One region of the Streptomyces sp. NPDC014891 genome, then DNA from elsewhere that is predicted to be linked to it. Evidence: riboswitches for the same ligand, from Rfam matches in the RefSeq annotation. Region 1 holds a riboswitch; each other region holds the start of a gene.
What was found. A riboswitch is a leader RNA that binds a small molecule or an ion and turns the genes downstream of it on or off. The one in region 1 is predicted to bind cyclic di-AMP.

Region 1 (3,238 bases):
GACCGGCGGACTGAACCGGGCGCCGCGCCCTCCGGCCGTACGCCGGTCGGCCCTGCGGGAGTCGCCGCCCCCGCCCGGGGCGGCGACCCTGGGAGGGCGCGGTACGGGCCGCGGCCGGGGACGGACCGGGCAGGAGAGCACAGGTGGGGCGACCCCCAGGAGTGACCGGCGGGCGGCGGGACGACGCGGGCCGCGGGCCGTACGGGGGTGCCCGGCGGTTCCTCCGGGCGCTGCCGCCGCTGATGATCGTCGGCGGTGTCTTCTTCGACGTCCTGACGCCGGCCCGGTACAGCGCGGCGCCGATGTTCTCCGCCGCCCCGCTGATCGCGGCCCCGTTCTTCTCCACCCTGACGACGCTGCTCACCGGGATCGCGGCCGTGCTGGCCTCGGTCGGGCTGCACGTCTACAACGAGACCGCGGGCGAGATCTCGTCGTTCACCGAGTTCCTGACCGTGTTCACGGTGTCCGCGCTGGCCCTGCTGATCAACCGGGTGGTCCGCCGCAGCGGCGAGCGGCTCGCCTCGGCGCGGGTCATCGCGGAGGCCGCGCAGAAGGCGGTGCTGCCGACGCCGGCCGAGCGGATCGGCGGGCTGCAGTGCGCGGCGCGGTACGAGGCGGCGCAGGCGGACGCGTTCATCGGCGGCGACCTGTTCGCCGTCCAGGACACGCCCTACGGGGTGCGGCTCGTGACCGGCGACGTCCGCGGCAAGGGCATGGACGCGGTCGAGGCCGTCGCCGTCGTCATCGGGGCGTTCCGGGAGGCGGCCGAGCAGGAGCGGACGCTGGAGGGCGTGGCGCGGCGGCTCGAACGCGCCCTCGCCCGGGAGGGCACCCGCCGGCACGGTCTCGACGCCTTCGAGGGGTTCACCACGGCCGTGCTCGCCGAGATCCCGCGCGGGGACGGCGGCGGCACCTTCGACGGCTTCGTACGGGTCGTCAACCGCGGGCACCCGCCTCCGCTGATGCTGCACGCCGACGGGCACCTGGACATGCTGGAGCCGGGCGAGGCGGCGCTGCCGCTCGGCATGGGCGATCTGGCGTCGTGGCCGGACCGGGCCGAGGCGCGGCCGTACCCGCCGGGCGCGACGCTGCTCTTCTACACCGACGGCCTCTCGGAGGCGCGGAACGCCGAGGGGGTCTTCTACGACCCGGCCGAGCGGCTGGCGGGGCGGATCTTCCCGGGGCCCGAGGAGCTGCTCGACGCGCTCGTGGACGACGTGCGGCTGCACACCGGGGGCGGGTCGACGGACGACATGGCGCTGCTCGCCGTGAGCCGTCCGGCGACGGGCCAGCCGGAGCGGCGCCGGACGATGCCGGTGGTGCCGCCGGGCGTGCGCTGACCGGCGGGTGGGGGCCTGTCACCGGCCGTAGTCGAGGGGTCTCGCTGCGATAACAATTGACACAACGTCAGATCGCGGAGGTTTGGGCCTTCCTCGCTGAACGGGGGTCAACTCGGACCATTCCCTCCCAATTCAATGAATGATCAAGAGGAACGGCTTGGAATCGGGAGCCCGTGTCTATTAACGTTCGATAACGCAGCGCGGTCGTCCCAGCCGTCGCAAGAGACGGCACCGTGCGCACGCGCCGAATCCTGAAAAGGAACCGGGGAACCACCACTTGGGGTGAATCGGGCCCTTCGCACCTGTGCGACGTGCCCGTAGGAGACCTTCCTGCTCCGAACCCGTCAGCTAACCCGGTAGGCGAGAAGGAAGGAAAGGAGCGCGCCTTCGTGGCGTCCAACACTCCCGCACCCGAAGCCCCCTTCGACGCCTTCGGTGGTGGTGCGGGTCCCGCCGCCCCGGACACCGAGTGGAACCCCACCGAGGGATCCCTCCGCTCCGGCGGTCGCCACCGGGTCGTCAAGCAGCGCTCCAACTTCGCGCGTTCCTCCACCGTCCTCGGCGTCGGCGTGATCGCGGCCGTCGGTGCCGGCGGCCTCGCCACCGCGCAGGAGAAGCCCCCGGTCGCCATATCGCTCCCGGACCTCCCCGACCTGCACCTGCCGGACGCCCACGACCTCCCCGGCGTCGGCGACCTCCTCCCCGAGGAGGCCACCGAGACGGTCAGCGCGGACCGCGCCAACCCGAACCCGCTCACCGTCGCCTCGTACGCCACCGCCGAGGACCAGGGCACGCAGGCCCCGCGGATGCAGCAGGCCGGCCTGGTCACCCAGGGCGGCTCGGCCGCCCAGGCCACGCCCGGCGCCGGCGACGCGGGCGAGGCCCTGCGCGCCCGCATCCTCCAGCAGGCCGAACAGCAGCAGGCCTCCGCCGACGCCGCCGACAAGGCCGCCGCGGAGAAGGCGGCGGCGGAGAAGGCCGCCGCCGAGGCGAAGGCCAAGGCCGACGCCGCCGAGAAGGCGGAAGCCGAGGCCAAGGCGAAGGCCGAGGCGGAGGCCAAGGCCAAGGCGGAAGCGGAGGCCAGGGCGAAGGCCGAGGCCGCGGCCGAGGCCGAGCGCCTCGCCAAGCTGGCCGCGAGCTACTCGCTGCCGCTCTCCTCCTACAGCCTCAGCGCCACCTACATGCAGTCCGGTTCGATGTGGTCCTCCGGCTACCACACCGGCCTCGACTTCGCCGCCCCCACCGGCACCCCCCTCAAGGCGGTCCACGGCGGCACGATCAAGTCGGCCGGCTGGTCCGGCTCGTACGGCTACCGGGTCGTCCTGGAGCTCTCCGACGGCACCGAGATCTGGTACGCCCACATGTCCTCGATGACGGTCTCCGCCGGCCAGACGGTGGGCACCGGCGAGACGATCGGCCGCGTCGGCGCCACCGGGAACGTCACCGGCGCCCACCTCCACATGGAGGTCCACACGCCCGGCGGCTCCGGCCTCGACCCGGCGGAGTGGCTGCGCTCCAAGGGCCTCAGCCTCTGACCCGGCGGCCCGCCCCCGCAGGATGACGGAATAGGCCCGGCGGCGCGGACGGTTGTCCCCACCATGACGAACCTCCGCCCGCTGGGCAGCTCCGACCTGCACGTCTTCCCGCTCGCCCTGGGCGGCAACGTCTTCGGCTGGACCGCCGACGAGGACCAGTCCTTCGCGGTCCTCGACGCCTACACCGCCGCCGGCGGCAACTTCGTCGACTCCGCCGACGTCTACTCGGCCTGGGCCGAGGGCAACCGCGGAGGCGAGTCCGAGACCGTCATCGGCCGCTGGCTCGCCGCCCGCGGCAACCGCGCCGACGTCGTCGTCGCCACCAAGGTCGGCGCCCACCCCCACTTCAAGGGACTCTCCGCG
Region 2 (3,238 bases), on a different contig from region 1:
CGCACGAGACGGCCAACCCGTCCCGCCGCGCCGCCAAGCAGCTCTCCAAGGAGCTGTTCCCGGCGGAGGCCCGGATCTCCCGGCCGCGCCAGGGCACCGAGGAGACCGTCGCGGCGATCGACGCCGCCGCGGTCCGCGCCTTCTACGAGGCGTACGTGCGTCCCGGCACGGCCACCGCCGTGGTCGTCGGCGACCTGACCGGTGTCGACCTGGACAAGGTCCTCGCCGAGACGCTCGGCGCGTGGTCCGGCGAGCCGGCCGAGCCGCTCCCGATGCCGCCGATCACCGCCGACGACACCGGACGGGTCGTCATCGTGGACCGCCCCGGCGCCGTCCAGACCCAGCTGCTGATCGGCCGGATCGGGCCCGACCGGCACGACAGCGTCTGGCCGGCCCAGGTCCTGGGCGCCTACTGCCTCGGCGGCACCCTCACCTCGCGGCTCGACCGGGTCCTGCGCGAGGAGAAGGGCTACACGTACGGGGTGCGCGCCTTCGGGCAGGTGCTCCGCTCGGACGGCCGGGGGAACGGCGCCTCGATGCTCGCCATCAGCGGTTCCGTCGACACGCCCAACACCGGTCCGGCTCTTGACGACCTGTGGAAGGTGCTGCGGACGCTGGCCGAGGAGGGCCTGACCGACGCAGAGCGGGAGACGGCCGTGCAGAACCTGGTGGGGGTCGCGCCGCTCAAGTACGAGACGGCCGCCTCCGTCGCCGCGACGCTCTCCGACCAGGTCGAGCAGCACCTCCCGGACGACTACCAGGCGCAGTTGTACGCCCGGCTGGCCGGGACGGGCACGGTCGAGGCGACCGCGGCCGTGGTCAGCGCGTTCCCCGTCGACCGTCTCGTCACCGTGCTCGTCGGCGACGCGTCGGAGATCGCGGAGCCGGTGCGGGCGCTCGGGATCGGCGAAGTGACCGTCGTGACCGGCTGATTCACGCGGTCCGCAGGACGGGGAGGACCCCGACGGCCCGGCCCGTCGGGGTCCTCCCCTTTGTCCGTATTGGGGCAAGGGTTGGCTTTTGCCTTGTGGCATGTCTTACAAAATGCCTGTCCGGTTGGTGATTGAAAGACGATCCGCATAGCGTCAGGCCGTCTGTTCGTCAGTTGCACGTGCCGCACCCGCGGCATCGGACAGACATCGCCGAGTCCCCGTCAGGCGCGAGCCTGGGGAGCCGGGGACCCACACGCAGTCCCTGGGGTGAATCGGGCGCCTTCGTCTCGTACGGAGGGGCTCGTAGGAGACCTTCCTGCTCCGAACCCGTCAGCTAACCCGGTAGGCGAGAGGGAAGGAAAGGACCAGCCCCTACATGGCGTTCACCCGTGCCACCGGGAAGCATCGTGCTCCGAGCCGGATGGCGCGCCGCGGCGCGGGCATCGCCGGCGCGGCGACCCTCGCCACCGCCGGCGTCATCGGCACCCTGGCCTCCCCGGCGCTCGCCGCCGACACGGACGACCGCTCCCTCGAGGACACCGGCCTCACCAAGGTGATCACCGAGGACGACCTCGCCGAGCGGATCGACGCCCAGGCCGCCGCCCAGGAGCGGGAGGCCTACGAGATCGCCGCCAAGGCCAAGGCCGAGGCCGAGGCGAAGCGCAAGGCCGAGGCCCGCGCCAAGGAGATCCGCGAGGCCGAGCAGCGCGCCGCCCGCGAGGCCGAGCGCCGCCGCCTGGCCTCCTTCCAGCTCCCCGTCGACGGCTCGTACGTGTCCACCGGCTACAAGACCGGCGGCTCGCTCTGGTCCTCCGGCAGCCACTCCGGCGTCGACTTCCACGCCGCCTACGGCAGCACCGTGGTCTCCGTCGGCTCCGGCACCGTCGTCGAGGCCGGCTGGGGCGGCGCGTACGGCAACAACATCGTCATCCGGATGAACGACGGCACGTACACCCAGTACGGTCACCTGTCCTCCATCGGGGTCTACGTCGGCCAGACCGTCGAGCCCGGTGAGCGGATCGGCATCTCGGGCTCCACCGGCAACTCGACCGGACCCCACCTCCACTTCGAGGCGCGGACGACCGCCGAGTACGGCTCCGACGTCAACCCGGTCGCGTATCTGCGCGCCCGCGGCGTCAACGTCTGACCCGACGCCCCGGGCGGCTCCTCGCGCCGCCCCCACCGCATCGCAAAAGCCCCGGCTCGTACAGAGCCGGGGCTTTTCGTCGCGCGCGGCACATCGATATTCCGCCGGGGCATCGGAAATTCCGGCGCGCTGCAATAGAGTCGCAGATCGGGCGCAGAACAGGCGCCGGTTAATTGACTCGCGCGGACCAAGGCGGAGGTCGGACATGCGCATTCCCGCGCACTCGGTATGCACGGCGATCCGGGACGACATCGTCACGGGCGTCTTCGAGCCGGGCGCCCGGCTGACCGAGGACCAGCTCGCCCGCCGGTACGGGGTCTCCCGGGTTCCGGTCCGCGAGGCCCTGCGGACCCTGGAGTCCGAGGGCTTCGTGGTCACCCGCCGGCACGCCGGGGCGCAGGTCGCGGAGCCCACCGAGCAGGAGGCCGCCGATCTGCTCGACATGCGGGCGCTGCTCGAACCGCTGGGGGCCGCCCGTGCCGCCCAGCGGCGCACGGAGGCGCATCTCAAGGTGCTGCGCGGCCTGGTCAGGCTGGGGCAGGAGCGGGCCAGGCGGGGGCAGGGCGAGGATCTGCGTTCACTCGGGGGCTGGTTCCACGAGACGCTGGCCCAGGCCTCCGGCAGTCCGGCCCTGACGGCCCTGCTGACCCAGCTGCGGCACAAGATCGCCTGGATGTACGCGGTCGAGCAGCCCGAGCGGCCGGTGGACGCCTGGGCCGAGCACGGGGCGATCGTGGACGCCGTGGCGCGCGGCGACGCCGAGCGGGCCAGGACGCTGACCGCGCTGCACGCCGAGCGCACGCAGCCGCTGCACCGCCTCAGGAAACCGGCCGGCGGCCGTGTGAGGGTTTCGCAACATGCAGTCAACACGGCGGGTTCCCGGAATTAACGCGCGCATCGTATACATGGAATAGGAATTCGAGGCCGTCGCTCCGCGCTGCCCGAAAAGGCCGCGGGAGAAATCAGAAAAGGCCGTGACCGCCGGAATTCCGGCGGTCACGGCCTTTTCGCCGTGCGGTGGGTGTCGACCCGGATCAGACGGTCTCGGGAAGCTCGTCCAGGCCCTCGGCGACCAGCTTCGCCAGACGGTCCAGAGCGGCCTCGGCGCCGTCGGCCTCCGAGGCGAGGACGATCTCCTCGCCGCCCTGCGCGCCCAGGC
Region 3 (3,238 bases), on a different contig from region 1:
ATGGGCGCGCTCGGCGAAGGCGGCGTGCGTGTGGTGAACGAGCGGGTGCTGGCCGAGGCCGGGGTGGGGGCGCGGGATCTCGCGGCGGTCGAGCGGCGCGAGCACGAGGAGCTCGACCAGCGGGCCGACCGCTACCGGGGCAGCAGACCCTCCGTTCCGCTGGAGGGCCGGACCGTCCTGATCGTGGACGACGGTCTCGCCACGGGCGCCACGGCCCTCGCGGCCTGCCGGGTGGTGCGGGCCCGGGGCGCGGGACGGATCGTCCTGGCGGTGCCGGTGGCGCCCCGCGGGTGGAAGGCGAGACTTGGTGGCGAGGCCGACGAGACGGTGAGCGTGCACGCACCCGAGGCGTTCTCGGCGATCGGACAGTTCTACGGGGACTTCAGTCAGACCCCGGACGCGGAGGTCGTGGCCTGTCTGGACCGGATCCGGGCCGCGCACGGGCCGGTCGTCCGGGACGGGGACGTACGGATCCCCGTGGACGACCGCGTCACGCTGGCGGGGCGGCTCGCGGTGCCCGAGGACGCCTTGGGTGTCGTCCTGTTCGCCCACGGGAGCGGGAGCAGCCGGCGCAGCCCCCGGAATCGGGCGGTGGCGGCAGCTCTCAACCGGGCGGGCCTCGGCACCCTGCTGTTCGATCTCCTCACCGAGGCGGAGGCGGGGGACCGGGCGCACGTCTTCGACACCCCGCTGCTCGCCGGGAGGCTGGCCCGGGCCACGGAGTGGCTCGCGGGGCGACCGGAGAGCGCGGGCCTTCCGCTGGGCTCCTTCGGGGCCAGTACGGGAGCGGCGGCCGCGCTCTGGGCGGCGGGCGACCCCGGCTCACCGGTGGCCGCCGTCGTGTCACGCGGTGGCCGGCCGGACCTCGCGGCCGACCACCTGGCGCGGGTGAAGGCCCCGACGCTCCTCGTGGTCGGAGGGCGGGACGCGCTGGTCCTCGACCTCAACCGGCGGGCGGAGTCGCTGCTCCGCTGCGAGAGCCGGCTGGAGGTCGTGGAGGGCGCCACACACCTCTTCGAGGAGCCCGGGGCCCTGGAGGAGGTGGCGGAGCTCGCCACCTCCTGGTTCACCGGGCACTTCCGTGATCAGTAGGCGCCGTTGACGTTGTCGATGGAGCCGTAGCGGTCGGCCGCGTAGTTGCAGGCGGCGGTGATGTTGGCGACCGGGTCGAACAGGTCCGTCGAGGTGCCGGGCACGTGGTAGGCGAGGAAGGTCGGCTCGATCACCTGGAGCAGGCCCTTGGAGGGGGTGCCGGCCACGGCGTTGGAGTCCCAGAGGTTGATGGCCTGGGGGTTGCCGGAGGACTCCCGCATGATGTTGCGGTGGATCCCCTCGTAGGAGCCGGGGATCCCGCGCTGGGCCATGATGTCCAGCGACTCGCGGATCCAGCCGTCGAGGTTGTCCGCGTACTGGGTGGCGGCGACGGGCGCCGCCTGGACCGGGGCGGACGCGGCGGCGGGGGCGGCGGCCGAGGCGCCGGTGCCGGCGGCGGCCGGAGCGGCGCTGCGGCGCTCGGAGCGGCTCGCCCGTTCGGCCGAAGCGGTCTTCTTCGCCTCCTCCGGGGCGGCCTTGGCGGAATTCCGATGAAGCGTCAGTTCAAGGCCGGGGTGAATGAGTGACGGATTGTCACCCACGGCGCTCTTGTTGGCCTGGTAAAGGTCCTTCCAGCCGCCCTGAATTCCCTTCTTCTGCGCGATGAGGGAAAGCGAGTCGCCGCTGACGACCGTGTAGGTGCGCGCTGCGGCCCTGGCGGTGGGCGCCTTCGGCGCGGCCTTGGCGGCGGCCGGGGCGGCGGGGGCGGTGATGGCCTTCGGCGCGATGTCCGGGGCTCCGGAGGCGGGCGCGGCGCCGGCCACGGCCGGGGCGATCAGCGGGAGCGCGAGGGCGGCGCCACCTGTGCCGACCAGCGCGAGTCCACGGGAGACGGGGCGGCGGGGACGGCGGTGCTTACCGTGAGCAGGCATGACGGGATTCCTCTCCGGCGCCTTCGGGGTGAGCTGTCGGGTTCGGACTGGAGATGTCCGGCCGCGCGCACGCGGCTTCACCCCGAGCCGTTCCGGAATCCCGGCCGGCGTATTCGTGGGTCCCCCGCTCCTGCCGTCGGGTGAAAGGGAGGTATTTCGAGCAGTGGCAGGATTCGGCGATCCGCTCGAATGGAGGTGACCGTAGGCCACCTGTGCGACGGAGAACAAGAGGATCTGAGTCCGGAAGTCGGCGAAAGGATCACTGAATTACCGGAACTCATGATCGCCCCTGACGTCGGCGGAGCGAACTTTCTTGCCCGGTAAGGCCTGCGGGAATGTCGATCACCGGCGCGTTCCCGGCGGAGTGAGTCGCGTCACCAGGTGCTCTATGTCCGAATGTTCTGGTTAATTCCATTGATGGCGCAACGGGCTGGAAAGGCGGGGTCGGTCTCAGGGGCACTCAAGGGCATACATCGCGAAACCGACATTCTTCGTGAAAGGTGAAGAGACCCCGACCGAGGAGCCGCCCGGATGTCACCCGCCGCCCCCCTGCTGATCCCCGAAGGCCTCGCCCCCGAAGGCCTCGACCCGGACGCCCTCGACCGCGAGGCCGCCGCCCTCTTCGACAGCGCCACCTGGCAGCGCGTCGTCGCCGACTGGACCGACCGGACGCCGTCCGCGCCCGCCGCGGAGGAGTGGCGCGCCCTCCTCTCCGTTCCGGTGGACCGGCTCGTCGCCGACGCGCTCGACGCCCTGCCGCCGCCCCCTCCCGCCGAGCGCCGGCTGCCCGGCCGGCTCGCTGCCGTCCTGCCCGACCGGCTGCACGTCTGGCGTCGCGTCGGCCGGCCCGAGCTGCGCCCCTCGGTTCACCTCGGCTACGCGCGCCTGGTACTGACCGAGTGGGGCTGGCAGAACGCCCCGTACAAGCTGCGCGACGCCCGCGGGGCCCGCTGCGTCTGCGGTGCGCTCCTCGCCGCGCACCGTCTCGGCCACGGCAGCGCGACGACGATGAACGAGGCCGCCGCCTGGATCATGACGGAGCTCCGCGCCCGGGGCTGGCACGACCTGATCGGGCCGTGGAACCGGGCCCCGGGCCGTACGGCGGCCGACGCCGTGGACCTGCTCGACGCCACGATCCGCCGTGCCGCGGAGGCCGGCCGCTGAGAGGACGTCCGCGTGGAGGGCCGCGCACGGCGGAGGGGCGCCGCCCCTCCGCCGCGCGGCGTGCTCAGCCGGTGACGCTCGGGGCCCCGGTCTCGATGTGGCCGGTGTAC

Region 2: linked by a shared signal. The riboswitch ahead of ACF09E_RS32275 (M23 family metallopeptidase) and the one ahead of ACF09E_RS29465 (M23 family metallopeptidase) in region 1 are both predicted to bind cyclic di-AMP.
Region 3: linked by a shared signal. The riboswitch ahead of ACF09E_RS13870 (transglycosylase SLT domain-containing protein) and the one ahead of ACF09E_RS29465 (M23 family metallopeptidase) in region 1 are both predicted to bind cyclic di-AMP.

The regions. Positions count from the first base shown of each region.
Region 1 covers NZ_JBIBWF010000011.1:234,745-237,982, forward strand. Annotated here, with positions in the region: gene ACF09E_RS29460 (PP2C family protein-serine/threonine phosphatase) at 144-1,340, shown strand; cyclic di-AMP (ydaO/yuaA leader) riboswitch at 1,573-1,718, shown strand; gene ACF09E_RS29465 (M23 family metallopeptidase) at 1,730-2,875, shown strand; gene ACF09E_RS29470 (aldo/keto reductase) at 2,939-3,238, shown strand, end outside.
Region 2 covers NZ_JBIBWF010000014.1:136,645-139,882, forward strand. Annotated here, with positions in the region: gene ACF09E_RS32270 (M16 family metallopeptidase) at 1-932, shown strand, start outside; cyclic di-AMP (ydaO/yuaA leader) riboswitch at 1,131-1,296, shown strand; gene ACF09E_RS32275 (M23 family metallopeptidase) at 1,309-2,079, shown strand; gene ACF09E_RS32280 (GntR family transcriptional regulator) at 2,285-2,968, shown strand; gene ACF09E_RS32285 (HPr family phosphocarrier protein) at 3,114-3,238, opposite strand, start outside.
Region 3 covers NZ_JBIBWF010000004.1:424,833-428,070, reverse strand. Annotated here, with positions in the region: gene ACF09E_RS13875 (alpha/beta family hydrolase) at 1-1,092, shown strand, start outside; gene ACF09E_RS13870 (transglycosylase SLT domain-containing protein) at 1,086-1,964, opposite strand; cyclic di-AMP (ydaO/yuaA leader) riboswitch at 1,970-2,153, opposite strand; gene ACF09E_RS13865 (hypothetical protein) at 2,496-3,128, shown strand; gene ACF09E_RS13860 (phosphocholine-specific phospholipase C) at 3,193-3,238, opposite strand, start outside.